DNA from 2 places in the Stenotrophomonas sp. YJH_SMC_82 genome. Region 2 is predicted to be linked to the other one. Evidence: riboswitches for the same ligand, from Rfam matches in the RefSeq annotation. Region 2 holds a riboswitch; the other holds the start of a gene.
What was found. Region 2 has a riboswitch for glycine ahead of AC5P53_RS02010 (trimeric intracellular cation channel family protein). Riboswitches for the same ligand answer to the same signal wherever they lie in the genome.

Region 1: another riboswitch for glycine. It lies ahead of gcvP (aminomethyl-transferring glycine dehydrogenase); the one in region 2 lies ahead of AC5P53_RS02010 (trimeric intracellular cation channel family protein).

The regions. Positions count from the first base shown of each region.
Region 1 is NZ_JCAFSE010000001.1:1,139,511-1,153,808, forward strand. Features, by position in the region: gene AC5P53_RS05050 (serine aminopeptidase domain-containing protein) at 1-581, shown strand, start outside; gene AC5P53_RS05055 (hypothetical protein) at 590-1,078, opposite strand; gene AC5P53_RS05060 (catalase) at 1,101-3,191, opposite strand; gene AC5P53_RS05065 (AraC family transcriptional regulator) at 3,306-4,028, shown strand; gene AC5P53_RS05070 (amino acid permease) at 4,111-5,478, shown strand; gene AC5P53_RS05075 (VOC family protein) at 5,617-6,027, shown strand; gene gcvP (aminomethyl-transferring glycine dehydrogenase) at 6,119-8,986, opposite strand; glycine riboswitch at 9,049-9,151, opposite strand; gene AC5P53_RS05085 (multidrug effflux MFS transporter) at 9,451-10,677, shown strand; gene AC5P53_RS05090 (siderophore-interacting protein) at 10,818-11,711, shown strand; gene AC5P53_RS05095 (hypothetical protein) at 11,795-12,187, shown strand; gene AC5P53_RS05100 (M2 family metallopeptidase) at 12,307-14,271, opposite strand.
Region 2 is NZ_JCAFSE010000001.1:436,171-450,468, forward strand. Features, by position in the region: gene AC5P53_RS01985 (MarR family winged helix-turn-helix transcriptional regulator) at 1-294, shown strand, start outside; gene AC5P53_RS01990 (DNA alkylation repair protein) at 291-1,031, shown strand; gene AC5P53_RS01995 (DUF6616 family protein) at 1,079-1,417, shown strand; gene AC5P53_RS02000 (hypothetical protein) at 1,508-1,765, shown strand; gene AC5P53_RS02005 (3-deoxy-7-phosphoheptulonate synthase) at 2,060-3,133, shown strand; gene AC5P53_RS02010 (trimeric intracellular cation channel family protein) at 3,396-4,013, opposite strand; glycine riboswitch at 4,096-4,201, opposite strand; glycine riboswitch at 4,215-4,304, opposite strand; gene AC5P53_RS02015 (GIY-YIG nuclease family protein) at 4,345-4,620, shown strand; gene AC5P53_RS02020 (nuclear transport factor 2 family protein) at 4,765-5,196, shown strand; gene AC5P53_RS02025 (hypothetical protein) at 5,200-5,616, shown strand; gene AC5P53_RS02030 (NAD(P)/FAD-dependent oxidoreductase) at 5,709-6,989, opposite strand; gene AC5P53_RS02035 (NYN domain-containing protein) at 7,113-7,892, shown strand; gene AC5P53_RS02040 (glutathione S-transferase family protein) at 8,005-8,625, shown strand; gene AC5P53_RS02045 (primosomal protein N') at 8,722-10,899, opposite strand; gene AC5P53_RS02050 (hypothetical protein) at 11,312-12,316, shown strand; gene AC5P53_RS02055 (DUF3106 domain-containing protein) at 12,309-12,890, shown strand; gene AC5P53_RS02060 (MATE family efflux transporter) at 13,097-14,298, shown strand, end outside.

The DNA of each region.
Region 1 (14,298 bases), 700 kb from region 2:
CCATGCACGGGCCACAGGACTACGTCACATTGGCGTCGATCCTGCGCGCGCAGCTTCCCATCTCTCCCTTTGTGCTGCTGGCTGAATCGTTTGCCGGGCCGCTGGCTATCGAACTGGCGGTGGCTTCACCGCCGGGATTGCGCGGATTGATACTGAGTACGACCTTCGCGCGGCGACCGGTGCCGCTGCCAGCGGCGAGCGCACGCTTGCTTGCCCCTGCATGGCCACCGCCGCCGCTGGCGTTGCTGGCCCGGCTTCTGCTGGGGCATTGGCGGACACGCATGAACCTTCGCGAGCTGCGGCATGCGATCGCTGCGGTACCGACCGCGATCCTGCGGCAGCGCGCTGCGGCGACACTGCAGATCGATGTCCGCGCGCAGTTGCCGAAGCTCATACTGCCGACGTTATGCCTGCATGCACGACAGGACCACCTGTTGTGGCCGCCCAGCGTGGCCGAGCTGCAGGTCTTGTTGCCCGATGCCCGGCACGTATCGCTGGAAGGGCCGCATCTACTGCTGCAGGCCCGTGCCGAGGCAGCCGCAGCCGAAGTTGCCGCATGGATGAGGGCGCTCCCCTCCTGATCGAAGACTCAGCCGCGTGCACGCGTGCGCGCGGCTTTCTTCGCCGCCGCCTTGCGCACGGTCTTCTTCGCGGCCCGCGTCTTGGCTGCCTTCTTCGCGGCGGCGCTCCGCGCGGCGGCCGTACCCGCCTTCTTTACCGCTGCCTTCTTCGCCGTCTTCTTTGCGGCCTTCTTTGTCGCGGTCTTGCGAGCCGGTGCCTTCTTCGCCACCGCCTTCTTCGCAGGTGCCTTCTTCGCCGCCGTCCTCTTGGTTGCGGCCTTCTTTGTGGCCGATTTCCTGGCAGGCGCCTTCTTGGCAGCCTTCTTGCTGGTCGCCTTCTTCGCGCCCTTGCGGGCACTGCCGGCGCGCTTGCCGCCGCCGTCCTGCTTGTTCACGGTGGCCCAGGCAATGCGCTCGGCGGTGCCTTCACTCGCGCCGCGATCACGTTCGCTTTCCTCGATGTGCTCGGCCTGGCGCTTCTGCTTTTCGGTGTATGCGGATTTGTCACCACGGGGCATGACGATTCTCCTGTCGTTGTGGTCAGGCCAGCAGGCGCAGCTTGGGCTCGCGCGCCCACTGGCGGGTGGCGGCCGCCGCCAGGAATGCCTTGGCGTCTTCTGCTTCGACGATGCCGGGGTCGTTGCCGACGCGCGCCGCCTTCAGCAGCACCTGGCCGCCCGCGTCGCTGGCGATGGCCTTCAGGTGTGCCCACGCCTGGCTGACGAATTCGACGGCTGCACTCTCTTTCGACAGGGCCTTCGCGGCTTCAAGGCTGAGCACCACGGCTACTGCATCGAACACGGCTGACGGGGTGCCCGCCAGCTGCCCATCTGCCGCCTGCAATGCGCCATCGCTCAGCGTGGCGCCTCCCACTTTTGGCGCGACCAGCTTCACGTCTGCACCTGCCTTCCGGACGGCCTTGCTCAGGCTGGCAATCACGCGCGCGTCGGAGCCTTCGTCGAACAGGATGCCGATGCAGCGACCCTGCAGGGTGGGCTTGTTACGCCCGATCACGCGCACCTCGGGAGCGGGCGGCATGTCCCGCACCGGCGTGGCGGTTGGGGCCGGGTCGGGCAGCGCAGGCAGGGCCAGGCCATCGGCCACGCGCTGCGCCAGCGCGTCATCGATGTTGCGCAGGTGGCTGACGGTGCGCACCCGCACCTTCAGCGTTTCCACCTTGGACAGCTCGAACACCAGCGCCGATGCCAGGTGCGCCTGCTCCGGCTTTTTCAGGCTGCGGAAGAACATCCGGGCCTGGCTGTAGTGGTCGGCGAAACTCTCCGCGCGGGTGCGGCCCTTGCGGCCATCGTCGGCGCTGGCATGGCTGCGGAATCCGGCAGGCGTCTCGCGCGGGGTGTCGTCCTGCAGCGAGCTGGGATCGTAGGCGACGCGGCCCTTGGGCACCTGCATCTGCATGTGGCCGTCGCGCTGATGATTGGCAAACGGGCACTTCGGTGCATTCACCGGGATCTGGTGGAAGTTCGGGCCGCCCAGGCGCAGCAGCTGGGTGTCCAGGTAGGAGAACAGGCGGCCCTGCAGCAGCGGGTCGTTGCTGAAGTCGATGCCGGGCGGCACGTTGGCCGGGCAGAACGCCACCTGCTCGGTCTCTGCGAAGAAGTTGTCGGGCCAGCGGTCCAGTACCATGCGCCCGATCACCTGCAACGGCACCAGCGATTCGGGAATGATCTTGGTTGGATCCAGGTGGTCGAACGGGAATGCGTCGGCGTCTTCTTCGGTGAACAGCTGCACCGCCAGCTCCCATTCGGGAAAGTCGCCGCGCTGGATGGCCTCGAACAGGTCGCGGCGATGGAAGTCATTGTCGGCCGATTGCAGTTTCAACGCTTCGTCCCAGACCGTGGACTGAATGCCCAGCTTGGGCCGCCAGTGGAACTTGACGAACGTCGACTCGCCGGCCTCGTTCAGCAGGCGGAAGCTGTGCACACCGAAGCCTTCGATCATCCGCAGCGAACGCGGGATGGCGCGGTCGCTCATCGCCCACATGATCATGTGCATCGATTCGGGCATCAGCGAAATGAAGTCCCAGAACGTGTCATGGGCCGACGCGGCCTGCGGGAAGGCGCGGTCCGGCTCCATCTTCACTGCGTGCACCAGATCCGGAAACTTCATCGCGTCCTGGATGAAGAACACCGGGATGTTGTTGCCGACCAGATCCCAGTTGCCCTCCTTGGTGTAGAACTTGACCGCAAAGCCGCGCACGTCGCGCGGGGTATCCACCGAGCCTGCGCCACCGGCCACGGTCGAGAAGCGGGTGAATACCGGCGTCTTCACGCCGACCTCGGTCAGGATGCGCGCGCGGGTATGGGCTGCCAGTGATCGGGTCAGCTCGAAGTAGCCGTGTGCTGCGCTGCCACGTGCGTGCACGATGCGCTCGGGAATGCGTTCGTGATCGAAGTGGGTGATCTTCTCGCGCAGGATGAAGTCCTCCAGCAGCGTGGGCCCCCGAGGTCCCTGCCGCAGGGAGTTCTGGTTGTCCGCCACCGGAATGCCCTGGTCGGTGGTCATTGCCGGATGGCTGCCCCCGGCCTGCTGGTGCAGTTCATCGCCATCGCCCCGGCGGTGGCTTTCGGCAGGGACGGTTGCGCGCTTGCCGGTCGGCTTGCTGGCGGCCATGGACGTTGGCTCCGGATCATCAAAAGGAACCACGACACTGGAACCAGCCCCGTTAAACCACGGTCCGGCAAAGGTGAACGTACGGGCAAAAGCAGGCTCGGGTATGCTTGCCGCATGCGAGTCGAGCCCGCCGACATCGAAGCCCTGTTCGACGCCATCCCGGATGTGCTGTTCTTCATCAAGGACCGCCAGGGGCGTTACACCCACGTCAACCAGACCATGCTGCGGCGGCTGGGTCTGCGCGCGCGCAAGGACGTGATCGGGCGTACGGCGGCCGAAATCTACCCGACCGGCCTCAGTGCGGACTACGTTGACCAGGACGCCCGTGTGCTGTCCGGTGAGGTGATCGAGAACCTGATGGAGCTGCACCTTTTCGCCAACCGCGAACCGGGCTGGTGCCTGACCTGCAAGCGCCCGCTGGTGGTCGACGGGGCCATCGAGGGCCTGATCGGCATTTCCCGCGACCTTGGCCAGAAGGACAGCCTCGGCACCCAGTACGAGCAGCTGCGGCTGGCGCTGGCCCACCTCAACGCGCACTACGCCGAGAACGTGCGCATGCAGACCCTGCTGGACATCACCGGCTTTTCGCTGTCCAAGCTGGAGCGCAGCTTCCGCAAGGTGTTCCAGATGACCCCGCAGCAGGTGCTGACCCGGCTGCGGATCCAGATGGCCATGCATCTGCTGCATGGCGACGACAGCATCGCCTGCATCGGCCAGGCCTGCGGTTTCAGCGACCAGAGTGCCTTCACCCGCAAGTTCAAGGCTGAAACCGGTTTCTCGCCGCGTGCCTATCGTGCCCGTATCGGTGGGAACGTCGGCGAGCCGGCGCTGGCCTGAGCGGCCTGCTGCGCTGTGCCTATCCCCGTGGGCACGGGACAGGGTAAGGTGTCGCCCCTGTAGCCCGCCGCCAGCCCCGCCGATGCCCAACTCGATTCCGACCGCTTCGCCGTCCCGCCTCGGACATTCGCTCAAGCCCCGCCAGCTGATCATGATGGGCCTGGGCAGCGCCATCGGCGCCGGGCTGTTCCTCGGCTCGGGCGTGGGTGTGCAGGCGGCCGGTCCGGCGGTCCTGGTGTCGTATCTGGTCGCCGGAGCGCTGGTGATCATCGTGATGAACGCGCTGGGCGAGATGGCGGCGGCCAAACCGACCAGCGGCGCGTTCTCGGTGTATGCAGCCGACGCCATGGGCGCTACCGCCGGTGCCACCGTGGGCTGGCTGTGGTGGGTGCAGCTGGTGATCGTGATCGCCGCCGAAGCAGTGGGTGCGGCCGGGCTGCTGGCCACGGTCTGGCCGGCGATACCGGTACCGATGGCGGCGTTGGCGTTCATGCTGTTCTTCACCGCGATCAACCTGCTCGGAGTGAAGAACTTCGGCGAGTTCGAATTCTGGTTCGCCATCCTCAAAGTCGCGGCGATCCTGGCGTTCATCGCCATTGGCGTGGCGCTGCTGATGGGATGGCTGCCGCAGGTGACCTCCCCGGGCCTGAGCAACTTCACCGAACACGGTGGTTTTGCGCCGAAGGGCCTGGCCGGGATCGGCGCGGCGCTGCTGGTGGTGGTGTTCGCCTTCGGCGGCACCGAGATCGTGGCCGTGGCGGCGGCCGAAACCGAAGACCCCGAGCGCAGCATTGCCCGTGCCATCCGCACCGTGGCCTGGCGCATCCTGGTGTTCTACATCGGCTCGCTGAGCGTGATCATCGCCGTGGTGCCGTGGACCAGCGAGGCGCTGAAGTCGCCGTTCGCCGCCGTGCTGGACATCGCCCGCATCCCGGGCGCTGGTACCGCCATCACGCTGATCGCCGTGATCGCGCTGCTGTCGGCGCTCAATGCCAACCTCTACGGCGCCTCGCGCATGATGTATTCGCTGGCGCAGCGTCGCGAAGCGCCGGCCGTGCTTGGCTGGACCGACCCGCGCCAGGTGCCGGTGATCGCCGTGCTGGCCAGCGTGCTGTTCGGCTTTGCCGCCACGGTGATGGAACTGCTGTTCCCGGACCGGGTGCTGCCGGTGCTGCTGAACATCGTCGGTTCCACCTGCCTGCTGGTGTGGACGCTGTCGCTGGTCTCGCAGCTGGTGCTGCGTCGTCGCGCGGATCGTCTGGGTACCCGACTGCCGTTCCGCATGGCCGGTTTCCCGTGGCTGACCTGCTGTGCACTGGCGATCCTTGCGCTGATCTTCGGCCTGCTGCTGAGTGAGTCGCACACCCGCCTGCAGTTCCTGTCGATGGTGGCGTTGACCGCCACGATCGCCGCCAGCAGTGCCATCGCGCGGCGCATGCGCCAGGCGTGATTCTGTAGAGCCGACCCTGCGGTCGGCTGCTGTTTGCGCGATCGCCAGCCGAGCATGGGCTCGGCTCTACAACAGGCACACACTCCGCGTGGCACTGTGCAGGCAGGCCGTCATCGGCCCGTCGACCAGGAGTACCGCATGCTGCGCAGCCGTCCCTTCCTGATGTTCACCGGCCAGGCCGAGGCCGCGCTGGCCCTGTACGCCGAAGCCTTTGCCGATTTCCGGCTGCTGGCCCTGCAACGCCATCCCGAGGGGGCCGGCGCCGGCGTGCCGGGGCAGGTCCGCCAGGCCATCTTCCTGCTCGGTGGCACCCACTACCTGTGCTTCGACAGCCTGGACGTGCACGATTTCACCTTCTCGCCGTCGATCTCGCTGTTCGTCGAGTGTTCCGGTGCCGAGCAGTTCGAGCGCGCGGCACGCGTGCTGGGTGAGGGCGGCCATTGGTTGATGCCGGTGGGCGACTATGACTTCAGCAATCGCTACGGCTGGGTGCAGGACCGCTTTGGCGTGTCGTGGCAGTTGAGCCTGGGGCAGATGCCGGACCCGTGATCGGATGCTTGTGGGTGTGGGCCTTGGTCCACACGCCGCATGAAAACGGCCCGCTTGCGCGGGCCATTTTCTTTACCGATGCAGTGAGGAATCACGCCTCGACTTCATCATCCTTGTAGGCATCGACCGGGATGCAGGCGCACATCACGTTCTTGTCGCCGTACACGTTGTCGACACGCGCCACCGGCGGCCAGTATTTGCTCTGCTTCAGGCTGGCCAGCGGGAAGGCGGCCAGTTCACGCGGGTAGGCGTGGGTCCACTCGCTGGCGGTCACTGCGGTGGCAGTGTGCGGCGCGTTCTTCAGCGGGTTGTCCTCGCGGTCCAGGCGGCCGTCTTCGATCGCGGTGATCTCCTCGCGGATCTGGATCATCGCGTTGATGAAGCGATCCAGTTCGTGCAGCGATTCGCTCTCGGTCGGCTCCACCATCAGCGTGCCGGCCACCGGGAAGCTCAGGGTCGGGGCATGGAAGCCGAAGTCGATCAGGCGCTTGGCCACGTCCTCGGCACCGATGCCGCTGGTCTTCTCCAGCGGGCGCACGTCCAGGATGCACTCGTGCGCCACCAGGCCGTTGCGGCCGGTGTACAGGGTCTTGAAGTGCGGGGCCAGGCGCTTGGCGATGTAGTTGGCGTTGAGCTGCGCGACCTGGGTGGCCTTGCGCAGGCCGTCGCGGCCCATCATCGCGATGTACATCCAGCTGATCGGCAGGATCGAGGCGCTGCCGAAGCTGGCCGCGCTGACCATGCCGACCGGGCCGTTGTCACCCAGCTTGCCCGGCAGGAACGGGGCCAGGTGCTCCTTGACCGCGCACGGGCCGACGCCCGGGCCGCCACCGCCGTGCGGGATGCAGAAGGTCTTGTGCAGATTCAGGTGCGAAACGTCCGACCCCCACTTGCCCGGCTTGGCCACGCCGACCAGGGCATTCATGTTGGCACCGTCGGTGTACACCTGGCCGCCGTGCTTGTGGATGATCTCGCAGATCTCCACCACCTCTTCCTCGAACACGCCGTGCGTGGACGGGTAGGTCATCATGATCGCGGCCAGGCGGTCGCTGTACTTCTCGGCGTTGAGGCGGATGTCCTCGACGTCGACGTTGCCGTTGGCATCGGTCTTGGTCACCACCACCTTCATGCCGCACATCTGCGCCGAGGCCGGGTTGGTGCCGTGCGCCGAATCCGGGATCAGGCAGATGTCGCGGTGGCCTTCGCCGCGCGAGCGGTGGTAGGCGCGGATCGCCAGCAGGCCGGCGTACTCGCCCTGCGCGCCGGAGTTCGGCTGCAGGCTGACCGCGTCATAGCCGGTGCATTCGACCAGCATCGCTTCCAGCGTGTCGATGAGTTCCTTGTAGCCCAGCGCCTGGTCGGCCGGCACCAGCGGGTGGATCTGCGAGAACTCCGGCCAGGTCACCGGGATCATCTCGGCGGTGGCGTTGAGCTTCATGGTGCACGAGCCCAGCGGGATCATCGTGCGGTCCATCGCCAGGTCCTTGTCGGCCAGCGAGCGCAGGTAGCGCAGCAGTTCGTGCTCGCTGTGGTGGGTGTTGAACACCGGATGGGTCAGGAACGCGGACTGGCGCAGCAGGCCGGCCGGCAGTGCGTCGGCGGTGCTGGCATCCAGCGCATCGATGTCGGCCTGCGCGCCGAACACGGCGGCCAGCGCGACCACGTCGCCGCGGGTGGCGGTCTCGTCCAGGCTGATGCCGACCGAGTCGCTGTCGATCGCGCGCAGGTTGTAACCGGCGGCGCGTGCCTTGGCGTGGATCTCATCGGCATGCACGCCGGTGATGTGCAGCGTATCGAAGAAGTCGCCACCGACCTGCACGCCGGCCTCGCGCAGCGCGGCGGCCAGGATCGAGGCCAGGCGGTGGGTACGCCGGGCGATGCGGGTCAGGCCTTCCGGGCCGTGGTACACGGCATACATCGAGGCCATCACCGCCAGCAGCACCTGTGCGGTACAGATGTTGGAGGTGGCCTTCTCGCGGCGGATGTGCTGCTCGCGGGTCTGCAGGGTCAGGCGGTAGGCCGGGTTGGCCTGGGCATCGACCGAGACGCCGATCAGGCGGCCCGGCATCGAGCGCTTGTAGGCGTCGCGGCAGGCCATGAATGCGGCGTGCGGGCCGCCGAAGCCGAACGGTACGCCGAAACGCTGGCTGTTGCCGACCACGATGTCCGCACCCCATTCGCCCGGGGCGGCCAGCAGGGTCAGCGCCAGCAGGTCGGTGGCCACGGCCACCAGGCCGCCGCGCGCGTGCACGGCCTCGACCAGCGCCTTGTAGTCGCCGATCTGGCCGAAGGTGTCCGGGTACTGCAGCAGCAGGCCGAAGGCTTCTGCTTCCAGTGCCTCGGCCGGGGTGCCGACGCGCAGCACGATGCCCATGGGCTCGGCGCGGGTACGCAGCAGTTCCAGGGTCTGCGGGTGCACGGCGTCGTGCACGAAGAAGGTGTCCGACTTCGACTTGGCCGAACGCTTGGCCAGGGTCATCGCTTCAGCTGCGGCGGTGGCTTCGTCCAGCAGCGAGGCGTTGGCGATTTCCATGCCGGTGAGGTCGGCGCACAGGGTCTGGAAGTTGATCAGCGCTTCCATGCGGCCCTGCGAGATCTCGGCCTGGTACGGGGTGTAGGCGGTGTACCAGGCCGGGTTTTCCAGGATGTTGCGCAGGATCACGTTCGGCGTGTGGGTACCGTAGTAGCCCTGGCCGATGAAGCTGCGCAGCACGGTGTTCTTGTCGGCGATCGCACGGATCTTCGCCAGTGCCTGCACTTCGGTCATCGATTCCGGCAGTGCCAGCGGCGCCGGCGACTTGATCTTGGCCGGTACGATGGCATCGGTCATCGCATCCAGCGACGCGTGGCCGACGACGTCGAGCATCTGCGCGATCTCGGCATCGTTGGGGCCGATGTGGCGCTCGACGAACGCATTGTGGTGCTCGAGCTCACGCAGGGAAGGGGTGTTCTGGGACATGGCGAAGGATCCGTCAGGAAAGGGCACACGCACGGGCACAAGCCGCCGGTCGGCGGTCTGCGGGGCGCCCCTCTGTCCTTTTGCCTGAGAGTTTGGAAGCGCGGAAAACCGCGGCTTCGTGCCCCTTCGGCGCCGGATCGAACCGGTCTCTCCAGAGTTGTGTTACGGGTGGTATCGGGCCTGAGCGATTACGGGCGTTGCGCCTTCGGCAGCGGTGTTCCGCTTCTCCCACCGTGTTGCCCGCCGATTATAGCCCGTTGCGGGCGCGCCAGCCGCCTGCGGGCCCGGCCGCGGCGCCTGAATGGCCGATGGCCCGCCCGTGCGTTTTGTGCACTGCTGCATGGCATCAGGCGCAATCCCCACCTATGATGGGCGGATACCCGAATTCATCTGGCGCCGTCCCTGCTGCAGGGGACTGGCGCCCGCCGTGCGTGCCGCGCATGGCCCTGCCGGACGCCTTCTCCATGACCGCCGCTGTTGCTCCTTCCACCCGCCGCATGGCCCTGCTGCTCGCCGGCCTGGCCATGTTCGGTCCGTTCTCGATCGACACCATCTTCCCCGCGTTCCCGCAGCTGGCCCAGCGCCTGGCGGTGGACGAGGTGGCGGTGCAGCAGACCATCAGCGTGTACCTGCTGTTCTACGGCCTGATGAGCCTGGCACACGGCCCGCTGTCCGATGCCTGGGGCCGCAAGCGGGTGATCCTCGGCGGCCTGGTGGTGTTCGTGGGCGCCTCGGTCGGCTGTGCGCTGTCCACCGATCTGACCACGCTGCTGGGGTTCCGCGCCCTGCAGGGCCTGTCCGCAGGCGTCGGCATGATCGTCGGCCGCGCGGTGATCCGCGACCTGTACCACGGTCACGACGCGCAGCGGCTGATGAGCCAGGTGTCGATGCTGTTCGGCATCGCCCCGGCGATCGCGCCGATCATCGGTGGCTGGATCCTGCTCAGCGGTGCTGGCTGGCCGCTGATCTTCTGGTTCCTGGTGGTGTTCGCACTGGTTCTGCTGGCGGCCACCGCCCGCTACCTGCCGGAGACCCATCCGCTCGAAGCGCGCGTTCCGTTGTCGCCGCGGGTGCTGATGCGTGATTACGTGCGCATCGGTTTCAATCCGCGCTTCCTGCGCCTGGCGCTGGCCGGCAGCATCGGTTTCGGTGGCATCTTCCTGTACATCTCCTCGGCACCGGTGTTCGTGATGCAGCACCTGCACCTGGGCGAGGGCGGTTTCGCCTGGCTGTTCATCCCCACCATCGGCGGCATGACCACCGGCTCGTTCCTGTCCGGGCGCATGGCCGGGCACACCACGCCCACCCGCCAGGTATCCATTGGTTTCGGCCTGTGCGCGCTGTCGGTGCTGCTGAACGTCGGCTACGTGGCGCTGGCGCCGCAGTTCGTGCTGCCGTGGGCGGTGCTGCCGATCTTCCTGGGTGGCATGGGCATGGCGCTGATCTTCCCGATCCTGGCGCTGGCGGTGCTGGACATGTACCCGCACCAGCGCGGCCTGGCCTCGTCGCTGCAGGCCTTCGTGCAGCTGATGATCAGCACCGTGGTGGCCGGCGTGGTGTCGCCGCTGCTCAGCGCCAGCCCGCTGCACCTGGCGTTGGGCCAGGCTGGGTTCTTCGGCGCCGGCTTCGTGTTCTGGTACTGGGAACACCGGCGCGAACGCGCGGCGCAGGCAGCCTGCACGGGTCACTGAGCAGCGCGCAGGGGTAGGGCAGGCTACGACGCCCGCAACGCTTGCGACGGGAAACCGCCGGACTAGGCTGGGCACTCCAGCCAGCCGGTGCACAGGTGCACGACAGCCAGCCGATCCACTGTCGTTGCATGAGGTTCCCCATGGCTGCGCAGCAGACCTACCGCCTGTTCGAGGTGGCGCTGAAGGAGCGCCGCGTTCTTTCCCCTTCCCTGGACCGCATGGTGTTCACCGGTGCCGAAGTGGCGCGGATGACGACCGGAGGGCCCGACCAGCGCATCAAGGTGTTCTTCCCCTTGCCCGGCCAGGAGGTGCCGCAGGTCCCCAGCGGCGAGGACTGGTACCCACGCTATCGGGCCCTGCCGGACGATCAGCGCCCGCCGATGCGCACCTACACCCTCCGCCAGCTGCGTGCAGAGCAGGGCGAGGTCGATGTTGATTTCGTGCTGCATGGCGAGACCGGGCCGGCCTCGCGATGGGCCATCCATGCACGGCCGGGCGACCGCGTGGTGCTGCTGGCCCCGGATGCCGACTGCGCCGACAGCAGCGAGGGCTGGGAATGGAAGCCGCCGGCCGGCGTTGGCCAGGTGCTGCTGGTGGCTGACGAGACCGCGCTGCCGGCAGTGGCCGGCATTCTTGAGGAACTGGCGGCCAGGGTGGATCCGCCACGTACGCTGGCCCTGCTGGAAGTGGCGCAGGCCGGTGATGCGGTTCGCCTGAAGGCGCCGGCCACGGCCGAGCTGGTCTGGTTGCCGCGCGGGCGGGCGGCGTACGGGGCGCCCCTGTTGCAGGCGGTGCAGGCGCGCCTGGCCGCCTCGAGCGTGGTCGCTGGCGAAGAACTGGAAGAGATCGACGTTGACGCGCAGATTCTCTGGGAACAGGCCGATGCCAGCGTGGCCGGGCCGCTGTATGCCTGGGTGGCAGGCGAGGCGGGAGCGGTGATGGCGATCCGTCGCCATCTGGTCCGCGAGTGCGGGCTGGACCGCCGCACGATCACCTTCATGGGTTACTGGCGGCACGGCAAGGTGCTGGACTGACCTTGCTGGATCGAGCGCGCGTGAAGCGGTGCTGCGCGTGGGGTGCGCTATCCTTGCGCCCCCTTTCGCAGCGGTACCGCACCATGTCCACCAGCTCCAAGACCCGCCGCGACCAGCGCCGTCGCCAGGAAAAGCAGGCCGCCAACAAGGCCGCTGCCCAGGCCTCGCCGGTGGAGCCACATGCGGAACTGCGCGACGCGCAGCGCACCCTGCTGGCCGGTGTCGTGCGCCGCGATGGCGAATGGGTGCTGGGCATGGACGGCCGTATCGCCGGCCACAGTGACTCCGCCGCGCAGGTACTGGCGCTGATCATGCAGGCCGGTGAACTGCACGAGCGCAACGGCACGCCGGTGCGCCTGATGTACTCCGATGCGCTGCGCGGCGCCGCACAGGCCGAAGCGAAGGAAAAGGGCCAGACCTTCGAGGAGTTCAAGGCGGACCTGGCCGCGGCGATGGCGGCGAAGAAGGACAGCTGACAGGCATTCCGGTAGAGCCGGCCGCTGGCCGGCTGCCCGCGGGGTCTTCATCGCGTAGTTGCCGGCCAGCGGCCGGCACTACCAGGAAGGGGCGGATCCTTGCGGACCCGCCCCTTTTTTCATTTTGCCGCCGGGGCCGCGTTGGCCTGCCAGCCGCACATCTGGCCTTCGTTCTGCTGCTTCAGCCACTCGTTGACCGGCGTGAAGTACTCGATCATCGGGCCGGCATCGAGCTTGTCGGTGCCGGTCAGCTCCTTCAGCGTGGCCTGCCACGGCTGGCTGGCACCCTTGCTCAGCATCGCCCAGTATTTCTGGCCGGCTTCCTTGTTGCCGTAGAAGGTGCACTCATGCAGCGGGCCCTTGTAGCCGGCCGCGTCGCACAGGCCCTTGTAGAACTGGAACTGCAGGATGCGCGCCAGGAAGTAGCGGGTGTACGGGGTGTTGCCTGGCACGTGGTACTTCGCGCCCGGATCGAAGAACTCCTCGCCACGGGTACTGGCAGGCGCCACGCCCTGGTACTTGGCCTTCAGGTCCCACCATGCCTTGTTGTAGTTGTCGGCGGTGATCGAACCATCGAACACACCCCAGCGCCAGCGGTCGATCATCAGCCCGAACGGCAGGAACGACACGCCCGACAGCGCCATGCGCATCTGGTTGTTGATGACCGCTTCGCGGCTTTCGGTCGGCGTATCGACCAGGCCGATCGAGCTGAGGTACTTGGGGGTCATCGCCAGCACGATGGTGTCGCCGATCGCTTCATGGAACCCATCGTTGGCACCGCCCTGGAACAGCGGCGGCAGCGGGTTGTAGGCCAGGTCGTAATAGATGTGGCCCAGCTCGTGGTAGATGGTGGTGAAGTTCTCTTCGTTCGGCTTGATGCACATCTTGGTGCGCACGTCGCCTTCCATGTTCATGTCCCAGGCGCTGGCGTGGCAGACCACGTCGCGGTCGTCGGGCTTGATGAACTGGGTGCGTTCCCAGTACGACTGCGGCAGCGACGGCATGCCCAGCGACACGTAGAAGTCCTGCGCGCGTTCGGTCATCTGCTTGGCGGTGCGCAGTTCGGCCTCGCGCTGCGCCTTGTACTGTGCGGCCACGTTGGCGTCCTTGCCGGCCTTGGCCAGCGCCGCGCTCAGGTTGGTCTGGTACTGCTTCTCCAGCGCCGCGGTGATGTCCAGGCTGCCGGCGCCCGGGTACGGTTCCAGCTGGTCCCACAGGTTCGACCAGTCCTGCTGCCACATGTTGCCCAGCAGGTGCGCGGCGATCAGGCCGTTGCCCACTTCGGCCTTGTCCTTGCCGTAGGTCTTGTCCAGCTTGCCGCGTGCGTAGCAGTGCAGCTGCTCGTACATCGGCTTGACCTGTTCCCACAGGCGGTCGGTTTCCGGGCCGATCTGCTCCGGCGGCATGTCATAGCCGCTGCGCCACATCTGGCCGGCATCGGTGAAGCCCATGCCCTTGGCGCCTTCGTTCACCAGGCCGACGAACTTCTGGTAGTCGCCGCGCATGTTCTTGGTGGTGCTGTGCCAGCCCTGCCAGGCGTCGAGCTGCTTGTCATAGTCGCGGCTGCGTGCCAGCACCTGCTCCAGCTCGCCCAGCTGGCGGCAGGAGCTCGGATCGTTGGCATCGGTGCAGTACTTGCCGGCGCCATAGCTGCCTTCCATGCGGGTGGCGATCTGGGTCAGCTCGGCCAGCTTGGCCGGGTCGCGCGGTGCCGGCATCGACGACATCAGCTTCAGCAGGTGGATCGCGCGCTTGCTGTCCTCGCTCATCGGCTTGCCGTCGAACTTCGCAGCCTGTTCGATCCAGCTGTTGAGCTGCGTCAGCGAGCGCTCGTTGGCCTTGGCCGCGATGCGTTCCGAATCACTGTTGATGTAGGTGGAGGACAGCCACTGCGCCGAGGTCATCTCCGGGTAGGCGGCCTTGAACTCGGCATTGATGCGGGCCACGAACTGGTCGGCGGTTTCGCCGGCCGGGGCGTTGCTGCTGGTGGTATCGGTGCCTGGGGCAGCTTCCTTCTTGCAGGCGGCCAGGGCCAGCGTGGCGGCGGCGATTGCCGAGGCCAGCAGGAGATGACGGTGTTTCAAGGGCGGTCCTTGGGTGGTGAACGACGG
Region 2 (14,298 bases):
CCGCACCTGCTGGCCGAGCGTGCCGGCGTGACCCGTGCCACCATCAGCGGCCTGCTCGATGGCCTGCAGCGTGAAGGCCTGCTGCAGCGTCGCAGCGATGACGGGGATGGCCGCCGTCTGCAGATCGTATTGACCGCACCGGGAAAGCGCTTGGCCGAGTCGTTGTTCGAGCAGCACACGCAATGGATCAGCGGCCTGTTCGACGGCCTGGATGCGGGTGAACAGCAGCAGCTGTCGCAGCTGCTGCACAAGGTCTGGCAGCACACGGACGGCGGGCGGGAATCGGCAGCATGAGCACGCCCGTTCCTGCGCAAAGGCTGCATGCACTCAACAGTGGCAGCGCTGCTGCCACCCATCTGGCCGAATGCCTGGCCGTGGATTTCACCGCGCTGCTGCAGGTGGTGGCGCCTGCCCTTGAGCCGGAATCGCTGCAATGCATGCGCGATGCCTCAGGCAAGGGCATCACCCAGCGCATGGCGCTGGCGGCGCGGTTGCTGCACGAAGCCGGACAGGGGGAGCCTGCGCGCTGGCAGGCGCATGCGTCAGACACGGTGCGTGGCTGGGCCTGCTACCTGATCGGCGGCGACGCCGACGCGACGCTGCCGGCCAAGCTGCAGGCGATGCGGCCACTGGCTGACGACCCGCACTTCGGCGTGCGCGAATGGGCGTGGCTGGCGCTGCGTGCCGACATTGTTGCCGCACCACTGCAGGCGCTGGAGTACCTGCAACCATGGACGCAGGAAGGATCGCCGTACCTGCGCCGCTTCGCCTGCGAAGCGCTGCGCCCGCGCGGCGTGTGGGCCACACATGTCGCGCTGTTCAAGCGGCAGCCGGAACTTGCAGAGGCGATGCTGGAAGCACTCGCCGACGACCCGGAGCGCTATGTGCAGGACTCGGTCGGCAACTGGCTCAATGATGCCGGCAAGACACAGCCGCAGTGGCTGCGTGCGCTGTGCGCGCGCTGGCAACAGCAGCACCCTGGTGATGCCAATGCCTACATCCGCAAACGCGCCATGCGCTCGCTCCGGTAGTGCCGGCCGCTGGCCGGCAACCCCCAAACCTTCAAGGAAGAAGCAGCATGTCGCACACCTTCATCGAGCTCTATACCGCCACCCCCGCCTGGACCACGCTCCAGCCCGAGCAGCGGAATGCCTTCTTCGCCCGTATCGGTGCAGGCATGCAGCAGTTCGATCCGGTCCGCATCACACTGCTGGCGATGGGCCGCATTGCCAGGGGCGTACAGCACGGCAGCGATGAGCAGTTCTATGCGGTCTGGCGCTGTGCAAGCCGCGCGGACGCCGATGCGCTGGTGGCCGGCATTGCCGCCACCGGTTGGCATCAGTACTTCGCCACCGTCAACGCCGTCGGCGCAGACGATGGGATGGGGCAGCACCTTGCCGACCTGGCCGCCTTGTAGCAGCGTCTCCGTACGCGCATGGCACATGCGCCTGTCACCCGGACGCGGTAAACAGGACATTGCCCATGTCCATCCGCAGGGAAGTTGATCATGCAGAGCACGCTCCAGGTCACGCTGTTCGGCCCGCTTGGCGACAGCCCGGCATTGCAGTTGCCGGGGCGGGAAGGGCCGTCGGTGGCCATCCCGGAGGCGGCCCTGCGGCGGTTGGTCTCCGACCTCTACACCGCCCGTTCCCTGCTCAATCCCGAGCAGCTGGACGAGGCCAGGCAGGAGCTGGACCGCGTGCTGGAGCGCTGGGCCGACATCCACGAAGGCCTGTTGCTGGACGTGGAAGTGCATGGCAAATGAGCGGCTTTGCGTGGCTGCTGCCGCGTGGGCAGCGCCGGCGCGCGCCTCGCTGAACCGCACCCGCGGTTGCGGATGAAACATTTTGCACTGCGCAAAAGCTGTGCTATCAATACACCCCATGAACGCAGCCGCCACCCGCTTTTACTGGTATTACTTTCCGAAGCCACTGGCGGAGGAAGGACTGCGCTCATCCTGAAGAAAGCTTCAGACGCATTCCCGAAAGCCGCCAGCGAACCTGGCGGCTTTTTTCATGCCGCCACGCTGGGGACCCCAACGTTCCGGAGATCTCCTGCAATGCCCCCGCACACCGACGACCTGCGCATCCGCACCATCGAACCGCTGACACCGCCTGCCCAGCTGCTGGCGATGCTGCCCTGTGACGATGAAGCCTCCGACACCGTCAGCGCCTCGCGCGCGGCCCTGCACCAGATCCTGCACGGCCGTGACGACCGCCTGGCAGTGGTGGTGGGCCCGTGCTCGATCCACGACCCGAAGGCCGCCATCGAATACGCCCAGCGCCTGAAGCCGCTGCGCGACGCGCTGGCCGGCGAACTGGAAATCGTCATGCGTGTGTACTTCGAGAAGCCGCGCACCACGGTGGGCTGGAAGGGCCTGATCAACGACCCGGACCTGGACGGCAGCTTCAGGATCGACAAGGGCCTGCGCATCGCACGCGGCCTGCTGCGCGACATCAACAAGCTCGGCCTGCCGGCCGGTGTCGAATTCCTCGATGTGATCTCGCCGCAGTACATCGCCGACCTGGTGGCGTGGGGCGCGATCGGCGCGCGTACCACCGAAAGCCAGGTGCATCGTGAGCTGGCCTCGGGGCTGTCGTGCCCGGTCGGCTTCAAGAACGGCACCGATGGCAACGTCAAGATCGCCGCTGACGCGGTGGGTGCGGCGTCCAACCCGCATCACTTCCTGTCGGTCACCAAGCAGGGCGGCACCGCCATCGTGTCGACCACCGGCAATCCGGATTGCCATGTGATCCTGCGTGGCGGCAAGCAGCCGAACTACGACGCCGGCAGCGTCGCCGACGCCTGCCAGGTGCTGGCCAAGGCCAAGCTGCCGACGCGCCTGATGATCGACGCCAGCCACGCCAACAGCCTGAAAAACCCCGAGAACCAGCCGAAGGTGATCGAAGACATTGTTGTTCAGCTGGAAGACGGCGAACAGCGCATCGTTGGCGTGATGATCGAGAGCCATCTGGTCGGTGGCCGCCAGGAACTGGTGGAAGGCCAGCCGCTGGTTTACGGGCAGAGCATCACCGATGGCTGCATCGACTGGGACACCACCGTGACGGTGCTGGAGCGTCTGGCTGCGGCCGTGCGCGCCCGTCGCGACGTGAAGGTGTCCGAAGCAGCCTGATCGAAGCCGCCTGAGTGCGGCACGTGTGTGGATGGCGGCCAGCGCCTGCGGGGGTGCGGCCGCGATCAGGGCCGGTCGGAGTTGGAGGCCGGCCCATCTGCACCGGCGATGCGCCTGGCGCTGCGCATGAGCGACAGCGCCAGGTACATCGCCGGGGTGGTGATACCGCTTCCTGTAGCGTCGAGCCATGCCCGACCTGCGCGCGAAGCGCGTTGGTTTCCTGCAAAGAGCAGTCGAGCATGGCTCGACTTTACGAAGAGGCTCAATGCACTTCGTCGTGGTACACGAACTTCGGCATTTCCCAGCGGTAGTGGATCGCCAGCAGGCGCAACGCGAAGCCGCCGCCGAGGCAGCACAGGATCGCGGTGGCATCGGCCACGCCCCAGTGCAGCAGCAACAGATAGGCCGCGCCGGTCAGCAGCGCGATGATCGCGTACAGCTCCTTCTGGAAGATGAGTGGCACCTCGTTGCAGAGGATGTCGCGCAGCACCCCGCCGAACGCGCCGGTCAGCATGCCGGCGATCAGCACGATCGGCATTGCATGGCCGGCTTCGCGCGCGATCGAGCAGCCGATCAGGGTGAAGGCGATCAGGCCCAGCCCGTCGAGCACCAGGAAGGTGCGGCGGAAGTGGTGCATCCAGCGCGCCACCCAGGTGGCGATCAGCGCCGCGCACACGGTGAAGCCCAGGTACTCGGGGTGCTTCACCCAGCCCAGCGGGTAGTGGCCGAGCAGGATGTCGCGCAGTGAACCACCCCCGAGGGCGGTGACGCAGGCGATCATGACCACGCCGAACAGGTCCATGCGGCGGCGGCCGGCGGACAGTGCGCCGGTCATGGCTTCGGCGGAAATGGCGATCAGGTAGATGATGGACAGCAGCATGGGACAGGCTCCGGGCGCGGTGGGGCCGGCCATGCGCGACCACCGCCACTGCCTGCGCAATGACGGGATGACGATGACCGGTGCCGCTCCCGCTGTCCTTTTGCCTGAGAGTTCAGCGGCATGGGCCGCGTGCCCCTTCGGCGGATCGCCCCGGGCATGCCCGGTGACCTCTCTCCAGCTCGGCGAGTCGAATGCATGGTTGGTGGGATTCCAGCCCACCGGCCTGAGCGATCATGGGAGCCTGCGCCTTCGGCGGGCGCCAGCGCGGCGCCTCTCTCCTGCATTCGGGTGCCAGTATATCCGCTGCAGTGCAGCACGGCATAATCCAGGCATGGCCTCGTCCGTCCGCCCGTGGTTCCTGTACCTGCTCGAATGCCGCGATGGCAGCTATTACGCCGGCATCAGCACCGATGTGGAGGCGCGTTTCGCCGCCCACCAGGCCGGCAAGGGCGCGCGCTACACCCGGGCCCGGCCGCCGCTGCGCGTGCTGGCCGTGCGCGAATACCCGGACCGGGCCGCCGCCTCGCGGGCCGAGTGGCAACTCAAGCAGCAGCCCCGCGAACGCAAGCTGGCCTGGCTGCAGGCAACGGATCCTGCGCTTCTGTAGAGCCGAGCCCACGCTCGGCTGTTGTTCCGTCTGCCCGATGCGGGAGCCGAGCACGGGCTCGGCTCTACAGTAGATCCACGCCCTGCGTGGATGGGCTACCCGGTCCATGCGATGATCGCCCCGCGCCCAGAGCTGGAGACCCGGATGTCCACGATCGCCCTGCTATTCGCTCTCTCCGCAGCAACGAGCCCTGCCGCCGACCCCGCCACGATCGCGGCCATCGAAGCCACCTGCCACGACCACGTCGATGGCCAGCTGGAGGCCGATCCGCAGCGCGTCGCCCGTTCGCTGCACCCGGACCTGGCCAAGCGCGCGGTCCTCGGCGATACACCCGACGAGCGCCTGGGCCTGCGCCGGATGTCGAAGGAAGAGCTGGTCTCGTTGACGAAACAGGGCGCGCTGAAGACCCCGAAGGATCAATGGGATCGCCGCTGCACGGTGCTGGACGTGACCGGCAACGCGGCCTCGGTGCGGCTGGAAACCCCGTGGTTCGTCGACTACTTCCACATGGGGCGTTTCGACCAGCGCTGGGTCATCGTCAACGCACTGTGGTACCCGAAACCGAAGGCGCACTGAGCGATGCGTGCCGCCGGCAACGCATGGATCTCCGTCGTCGTGCTGGTCGCCGGCATCGCGCTGCTGCCTGGCCTGCTGTATCTGCTCGGGCTGGCATTGGTGGACGGTCGGCCGAAGCCGGCCGACCGCGCGCCCAGTGGTGTGGCTGCGTGCAGCGGTGAGCCACGGGCGGGATACCAGCCGATGAACCCCTGGCGCTTCACCGCCCAGTTCTTCGACAAGGACGGGATGAAGAACAAGGTGCCTGAAGTGGAGCGGGAGGCCTTCTGGATTGCCCGGCGCCACCTGTGGCGGCAACCTCGGCGCGGCATGCTGCGCTGGCATCTCAGCAGCACCGCGTTGGCGATCTGGATCACCCGGCATTGGAGTACCGCGCAGATTGCGGACACCGCGAGGAAGGAGGACTTCTGCCGGAAGTAGATCCACGCCATGCGTGGATGGCGCTCCATGTTTGTTGACGGGGTCAGAGCCCTTTCCCGCGGAAAGGGATCCGACCCCTGTTGCGTGCGGCCTTACCGCCTCGGCCGCCGGTCGTCCTGATCATCACCGAAGATGATGCGCGCGCTGCGTTGGTAGCTCCAGTACGCGACCGCCCAGTTCAGCAGCACCACGATGCGGTTGCGGAAGCCGATCAGGAAGAACACGTGCGCGGCCAGCCAGAACCACCAGGCCAGCACGCCGGAGAGCTGCAGCCGGCCCAGGTGCACGATCGCGGCCATGCGGCCAATGGTGGCGAGGTTGCCGTAGTCGGCGTACTTGAACGGCCCCGGTGCCGCCTTGCCATGCAGGCGCGCGCGGACCACCTCGGCCACGTACTTGCCCATCTGCTTGGCCGCGGGCGCCACGCCGGGAACCGGCTTGCCGTCGGCCTGGCTCAGTGCGGCCAGGTCGCCGGCCACGAACAGCTCCGGGTGATCGGGCAGGGTCAGGTCCGGCTGCACCTGCACGCGGCCGGCGCGGTCCAGCGGCACGTCCAGCGTGCGCGCCAGTGGTGAAGCGGCCACGCCGGCGGCCCAGACCACGGTGCGGGCCGGCACGAACTGCTCACCGAGCTTGAAGCCCTGGCTGTCGATGTCGCTCACCGGGGTACCGGTCAGCACTTCCACGCCCAGCTTTTCCAGCTGGCGGCGCGCCTTCAGCGAAAGCACTTCCGGGAACGAGGACAGCACGCGCGGCCCAGCCTCGACCAAGCGCACCTTGGCGCTGGCCGGATCGATGTGGCGGAATTCGTTGCGCAGCGTGTGGCGCGCGATCTCGGCCAGCGTGCCGGCCAGTTCGACGCCGGTGGGACCACCACCGACGATGGCGAAACTCAGCCACGCCGCCTTCCTGGTCGGGTCCGGTTCGGCCTCGGCACGCTCGAACGCCAGCAGCAGCTTGCGGCGCAGCGCAATGGCATCGTCCAGCGTTTTCAGGCCGGGGGCATCTTCGGCCCACTGGTCGTTGCCGAAGTAGGCGTGGGTAGCGCCGGTGGCCAGCAGCAGGCTGTCGTAGTCCAGCGTGCTGCCATCGGCCATGCCGATCTGCCGTGCCTGCTTGTCGATGGCCACCACTTCGCCGAGGCGGACTTCCACGTTGCGCTGGTGGCCGAGGATGTGGCGCAGCGGTGCGGCGATATCCGGCGCGGACAGGCCGGCGGTGGCCACCTGGTACAGCAGCGGCTGGAACAGGTGATGGTTGCGGCGGTCGACCAGGGTGATGCGTATGCGCTCGCGGGCCAGGGCACGGGTGGCCCAGAGACCGGCAAAACCGCCGCCGACAACGACCAGGTGGGGAACGCGCTCGCGACTCATCGACTCACTCCAGTGGGGGCATTGGGGGAAGCGCCTGGCATCTTCGCACGGCGGCCACCTGTCACGTCAGCGCCTGGGTGGATCGGCGATACTCGGGTTCAGGCAACCGCCCGCGAGGAATCCATGAGCGAACCGGAAAAGCGCATCGCCCTGTTGATCGATGCCGACAATGCGCCGGCCTCGAAGATCGACGAGGTCCTGGCCGAAGTCGCCCGCTATGGCGTGGCCAACGTGCGCCGTGCCTACGGCAACTGGAAGAGCCCGCGGTTGAAGGGCTGGGAAGCGGTGCTGCACGAATACGCGATCCGCCCGATCCAGCAGTTCGCCTACAGCAAGGGCAAGAATGCGTCGGACATGGCGATGGTGATCGATGCCATGGACCTGCTGTACGCGCGCAACCTTGATGGCTTCGCCATCGTGTCGAGCGATGCCGATTTCACCCCGATGGTGATGCGCCTGCTGACCGACGGCGTGAAGGTGTATGGCTTCGGCGAAAAGAAGACGCCGGAACCGTTCGTCAACGCGTGCTCGAAGTTCACCTACCTGGAAGCGCTGGGCCAGACCCACGCCAGCGTGCCGGATGCCGAGCAGGCATCGAGCGAACAGGCATCGAACGAGCCCGTCGCCAATGATGATGCACGCCCGCGCAAGAGCGGGGCGGAGATGCGCAGCGACACCCGGCTGGTGAAGATGCTGCGCCGCGCGGTGTCCTCGGCCGAGGGCGAGGATGGCTGGTCGCACCTGGGGCCGGTCGGCAGCCAGATCGGCAACCAGGCCTCGTTCGATCCGCGCAACTATGGCTACGGCAAACTCAGCGATCTGCTGGCGGCGATCGGCCTGTTCGAGCTGAAGAAGGACGGCAAGTCGTCCTACGTGCGCGCGCTGCCAAAAAAGAACCGGTAGTGCCGGCCGCCGGCCGGCAGCGCGCAGGCGCCCGATCCCGCATCCTGCACGCACATCTCCACTCCAATCAGGCGTATCGTTGCCGCTCGCATTGCCAGCAAGGAAAACCCGCATGTTGAAGATCTGGGGCCGCCGCAATTCCAGCAACGTCCGCAAGGTGCTGTGGTGTGCCGAGGAGATCGGCCTGCCGTACGAATCCATCGAAGTCGGCGGCAGCCATGGTGGCACGCAGACGCCGGAGTACCAGGCGATGAATCCCAACGGCCTGGTGCCGGTGATCGAGGACCACGGCCTGCCGCTGTGGGAATCGAACACCATCGTGCGTTACCTGAGCGCGCGCTATGCGCTGGGCACGCTGTACGCCGAGGACCCGATGGAGCGCGCGCAGGCCGAAAAGTGGATGGACTGGAGCACCTCGCGGATGGCGCCGCTGTACAGCGACCTGGTCTGGGGCATCATGCGCACCGCGCCGGCCGACCGTGACGAAGCGCGCATCAGCGCGGCCATCGTCCGTGCCGGTGACTACCTGGCGATGGCCGATGCCACCCTGGCCACGCAGCCATGGCTGTCGGGCGGGACGTTCGCGATGGGCGACATTCCGCTCGGCTCGCTGGTGTACGCCTGGTATGAACTGCCGATCCAGCGCCCGGACCTGCCGCACCTGGCCGAGTGGTATGCGCGCCTGCGTGAGCGACCGGCCTACCAGCGCGGCGTGATGTCGCCGCTGACGTAAGCGAAGGCGTCCGGGGTCAGAGCCCTTTTCTGCGAAAAGGGATCCGACCCCAGGGCATCGGGGTCGGATCCCACCCGACGGGTGGGCTCTGACCCCTCAATAAAGATCCGTTGGATCCACATCCAGCGACCAGCGCACCTTGCGTGCTTCCGGCAGCGCGTACAGCTGCGGAACCAGTTGCGAAAGCACGCCATGCAGCGGCGGCCGCTGCACCGCAGACAGCAGCAGCTGCGTGCGCTGGTAACCGGCCCGCCGCGGCATCGGCGCCGGCATCGGCCCGTAGGCCTCGACCACGTTCTGTTCGCCCAGCAGGTGCCGGGCTGCCAGCAGGAATGCATTGGCATGCTCCACCTGCTGCGCTTCGGCGCGCATCAGCGCCAGATGCGCGAAGGGCGGGAATCCGGCCGCCTGGCGCTGGTTCAACTCGGCTTGCGCGAACGGATGGTAGCCACCGCTCACCAGGGTTTCCAGCAGCGGGTGCCCGGGGTGATGGGTCTGCAGCCAGACCTCGCCCGGGTCGCGCGCACGTCCCGCGCGACCGGCCACCTGGATCAGCTGCTGCGCCAGTTTTTCGCTGGCGCGGAAGTCGGCCGAGAACAGGCCCTCATCGATACCCACCACCACCACCAGGGTCAGCTTGGGCAGGTCGTGGCCCTTGGCCAGGATCTGCGTGCCGACCAGGATGCCGGGCTGGTCGCCCAGTTTCGCCAGCTGCTGTTCCAGCGCGTCGCGCCGTGAGGTGGTGCCGCGGTCGATGCGCACCACCGGGAAGTCGGCGAAGGCCGCAGTGAGATGTTCTTCCAGGCGTTCGGTACCGATGCCCTGCGGTTGCAGCGCCAGGCTGCCGCAGGCCGGACATGCCAGCGGCGCCGGTTGCCGCGCGCCGCAGTGGTGGCACTGCAGGCGACGACCGCCACCATGCACGGTCATCGGCGCATCGCAGCGCTGGCATGGCGCGGTCCAGCCGCAGTCGTGGCACAGCAGCACCGGTGCGTAGCCGCGGCGGTTCTTGAACACCAGCACCTGCTGGCCACGCTGCAGATGCTCCCCGATGCCGGCCAGCACATCGGCCGAGAGGCCGTCATGCAGCGGGCGCTTGCGTACATCGAGGATGCGCACGCGCGGTGGCCGCGCATCGCCGGCGCGCTGTTTCAGGCGCAGGTGGGTGTAACGCCCGGCGTAGGCGTTGTGCAGGGTTTCCAGCGAGGGCGTGGCACTGCCCAGCAACACCGGAACGCCCAGCGACTTGGCCCGGACCAGGGCGAAATCGCGCGCGTGGTAACGGATGCCGTCCTGCTGCTTGTAGCTGCCGTCGTGTTCCTCGTCGACGATCAGCAGGCCGGCCTGGGGCAGCGGCGTGAACACCGCTGAGCGGGTGCCGACGATGACGCGCGCTTCGCCGCGTGAGGCCGCTGCCCAGACGCGCGCGCGCTCGTTGTCGTTCAACCCCGAGTGCAGCGCATGCACGGCGATGCCGAGGCGGCCACGGAAGCGTGCCAGGGTCTGCGGGGTCAGGCCGATTTCCGGCACCAGCACCAGCGCCTGCCTGCCCTGCGCCAGGCAATGGATGATCGCCTGCAGGTAGACCTCGGTCTTGCCGCTGCCGGTCACGCCATCCAGCAGGAACGGCTGGAAGCCGTCGGCGGCAGTGATCGCGGCCACCGCCTCGGCCTGGTCCGGGTTGAGCGTGGGACCGGGCAGTGGCTGCGCGTGTTGGGGGGCCACGCTCAACGCAACCCGCTCGGCCAGCCCGCGCTTGGCCAGGCTGCGCGCGGCGGTGCGCCAGTCCTGCATGCGTTCGCCCAGCACGTCCTCATCCACGATGGCTTCGGCCAGCAGCTCGGCCAGTTGCCGTGGACGGCTGCCGGCGCGCAGCTTTTCACGCTGGGCGTGGCCTTCGGTGGTCAGCTGCCAACCCCAGTGGTGTGTGTCGGGCAGGACCTCGCCATGGCGCAGCGGGCCGGGCAGGGCGGTGCTCAGCACCTCGCCCAGTGGCGCATGGGTGTAGCGCGCCAGCCATTGCAGGCTCTGCCACAGTTCCCCCTGCAGCAGCGGCTGCGGGTCGCACCAGGCCAAGGCCTGGCGCAGTCCCTGGCCGTCGTCGGTCTGGCCGTGCCCCACCACCACACCGACCAGCTCCCGGTTGCCGAACGGCACCTTCAGGCGGCAGCCGACCGCGACCGCCGGTGCATCGCCCTCCGGCGACAGGTAGTCGAACAGGCGGGGCAGGGGGACAGGCAGTGCGACCTGCAGGGTCGGAATCGGTGAAAGCATCGGGCCAGTGTAACGGGCCATGCGCGCGCGAACGGCAGCAGCGGGAGCGGCGGGGCGGCGCCCGTTGAATCATAAATGTCACCTAAATATCGGTGTCCATTGGAGATTCAGTCTTATCCACATGTTCTGTGGATAACGTTGTGCGTTAACGGCCATCGGAAACGTAGAAGGCCGATGGCGACGGCCTCACGCTTGGGTTGGTCAAAAAATCGCCACACGACAAAAGACAATAAAATCAATATCTTAAGTGTGAAACAATGCTGAAACAGAGTGAATTCAGCCCGAAGCCACAGTTTTCGCCGGAGGGGGCGTGGTGCTGTGCACAACCTGCAGCACGAAGTGCCTGTGGGCGCAAGTCCTACGGGCGTCGATGGCCTGCCGCTATCATGCCGGCAGACCTTTGGAGTGACCGATGACGGCTGTGCCCGCCCCTGTTTCCTCGACCGCGGCCGGCGCGCTGTCGGCGTTCCTGCGTGGCGTCGAGCGCCGTGCCCTGGTGGTCGCTGAACTGCAGTGCGGCGATGCCGCGCGTGCCGAGCAGACCCTGGTGGCGGTGATGCGCGCCTTTGCCGCAGTGGCCAGCGACCTGCCGATGGCGCAGTGGCCGACCCGCTTCTGGACCCTTCTGGGCCAGCGCCAGGCGCTGCGCGAGCCGGTGGGCGGGCAGTGGCTGCCGCCGTTGGCCGTGCTGGGCGCGATGCCGCCGCTGCCGCGCCTTGCGCTGCTGCTGCGGGTGGGGGGCAGCCTGGACGAGGGCATCGCCATGCGCGTGCTCGACCAGGACGAGGCCGGCTACCAGCACCTGCTGGCCGACGCCTGCCCGCGTGATGCCCACGGCCAGCCGGATGCCTCGGCCTGGCGCCAGTTGGCCGAACAGGTGCAGGCGCGTATCCGTGAGTTGCCGGCCGCGCGCCTGCAGCAGCTGCAACAACCCGCCGCCGCGACCGCCCACAATGAAGCCCCGACCCCGAGCTGGCGCGCACCGCAGCGCGATGAGCGGGCGGCCGCCAATGGCAAGCGCCGTCGCACGAACGCCAAGCCACGTTGGCGCGGTCCGCTGATCCTGCTGGCGACCGTGGCGGTACTGTTGGCCGCAGCGCTGGGCTGGCGCCACTGGCAGGGGCATTCCTTCGGCAGTGATGCACCGCTGCCGGAGGGGGTGGTGGGCGAAGCCGGTCCGGTTACGGTGGAAGCCCTGCCACCCAGCAAGGTCAACGCCACGCCGGATGCGACCACGGCCCAGGCCACGGACGACGCAGCGATGCTGGCCGATCGTGACTACCCGCTGGTTGCCGATGCCGACCTGTACGCGTGGACTGCCGCGGGCGGCCCGCTGCCGGTGGATGAATCGCAATCCAGGCCGAGCCGGCCGGAGCCGGCCAGTGCCACGCTGGAAACCGCTGCTGCCGATGAATAAGTCCGTGTTCGCCAGCCTGCTGCTGGCCCTGCCGTTGTCGCTGTCTGCCGCGCCGCAATCGTTGAACGTGCCGTTGCCGCCACCGACGTCGCCGGCCACGCCGGTGGCTTCGCCAGCACCGTCGACGGCAGCACCCTCTGGCTTCGCCCAGCTCGATGCGCAGCAGCAGCGCCAGCGCCGCGCCGACTACGCCGCCTGGCGCGCGCTGCCGGAAGGAGAGCGCGAGCGCATCCGCCAGGCGGCTGCGCGATTCAATGCGCTGCCTGCGGACCAGCAGCAGCGCCTGCGCCAACAGTTCCGCGACCAGGACCAGGCGTTCCGCGACGGGTGGCGGCTGGGCCCGCAACTGGGCCTGGAATTCCCCAAGCTGCATGGCTTGTTCGGCTTCGTGCCGCCGGAACAGCGCGAGACCGCGCTGGCCGTACTGCGCCAGCTCAGCCCGGCGCAGCTGGCCCAGCTGACTCTGGTCGCGCAGCGCACGCCACCGCAGGAACGCGACGCAGTGCGCAGCGCTTTCCTCGCCGTGCCCGCCGCCGAGCGCGACAGCTGGCTCAAGCGCCAGGCCGGCCAGTAAAAAAGGGGACGGAGGGGATTAAGTCGCATCCGGCACTAGTGGGCCTGAAACGACTTAATCCCCTCCGTCCCCTTTTTGTGTGGGGCGGCTGAAACCCAGCATTCACGCCATGTCATGGGAATGCTGGCGCCGCCCGCGTAAGATGGGCGCCCGCAACCCGGTGCCTGTGCCCTTCGCGCGCAACCGCAGTTCGCGTCAAGCACCTTATGTCTACTGCAACCTCCACGCCGCGCTTCAGCAAGGAAGTCGGCGCCACCGGTCTGCTCGCCCTGCCGCTTGTGCTGGGCCATGTGTCCACCGGTCTGATCTCCTTCGTCGACAACGTGATTGCCGGCCACCACGCCACGGCCACACTGGCCGCCGTCACCATCGGTACGGCGCTGCTGTGGCTGCCGATGCTGATTCCGATCGGCACCCTGATCTCGCTCACCGCCTCGGTGTCGCAGCTGCATGGCGCCGGCCGCGAGCGCGAGATCGGCCCGCTGTTCCGCCAGGCACTGTGGCTGGCCTTGGGGCTGGGCCTGATCATGTTCACCTTCCTCACCGTGGTGCCGCCGCTGCTGCCGTCGTTCGGCATCGCGCCGGACATCGTGCCGGGGGCGACCGCGTTCCTGCATGCGGTGCGCTGGGGCGGACCTGCGCTGACCCTGTACTTCTGCATGCGCTATCTCAGTGAAGGCATGCACTGGACGCTGCCGACGATGCTGCTCGGCTTCGGTGGCCTGCTGGTGCTGGCACCGATGGGCTATGTGCTGGCCAACGGCAAGCTCGGCTTCCCGGAAATGGGCGCCGAAGGCCTGGGCATCGCCTCGGCGGTGATGATGTGGCTGCAGGCGATCGCCTTCGCCACCTACCTGTGGTTCACCAGGCGCTTCGCCCATCTGCAGCTGTTCTCGCATTTCGAAGGGCCGCGCTGGAAGGCGATCTGGGACTTGCTGCGCACCGGCCTGCCGATCGGCATCACCGTGCTGATGGAGGGCGGCCTGTTCATCGTCACCGCGCTGCTGATCGGCCGCCTTGGTGCCAACGAAGCCGCTGCGCACCAGATCGCGATCAATGTCGCGCAGCTGTGCTTCATGATCCCGATGGGCGTGGCCGAGGCCACCACCGTGCGCGTCGGCCATGCGGTCGGCCGTGGTGACGGCTTCGGCGTGCGGCGTGCGGCCTGGGCCGGTTACGCGATCATCATGGGCACGCAGACGTTGTCGGCGGCGGTGCTGCTGTTCGGCCACGATGCCATCGTCGGTGTGTACACCAACGACCTGGCGGTGGCCGGCCTGGCCTCGACCCTGCTGCTGTACGCGGCCACCTTCCAGTTCCCGGACGGCATCCAGGTGCTGTCGGCCGGCGCGCTGCGCGGCCTGAAGGACACCCGCGTGCCGATGTTCATCGCCATGTTCGCGTACTG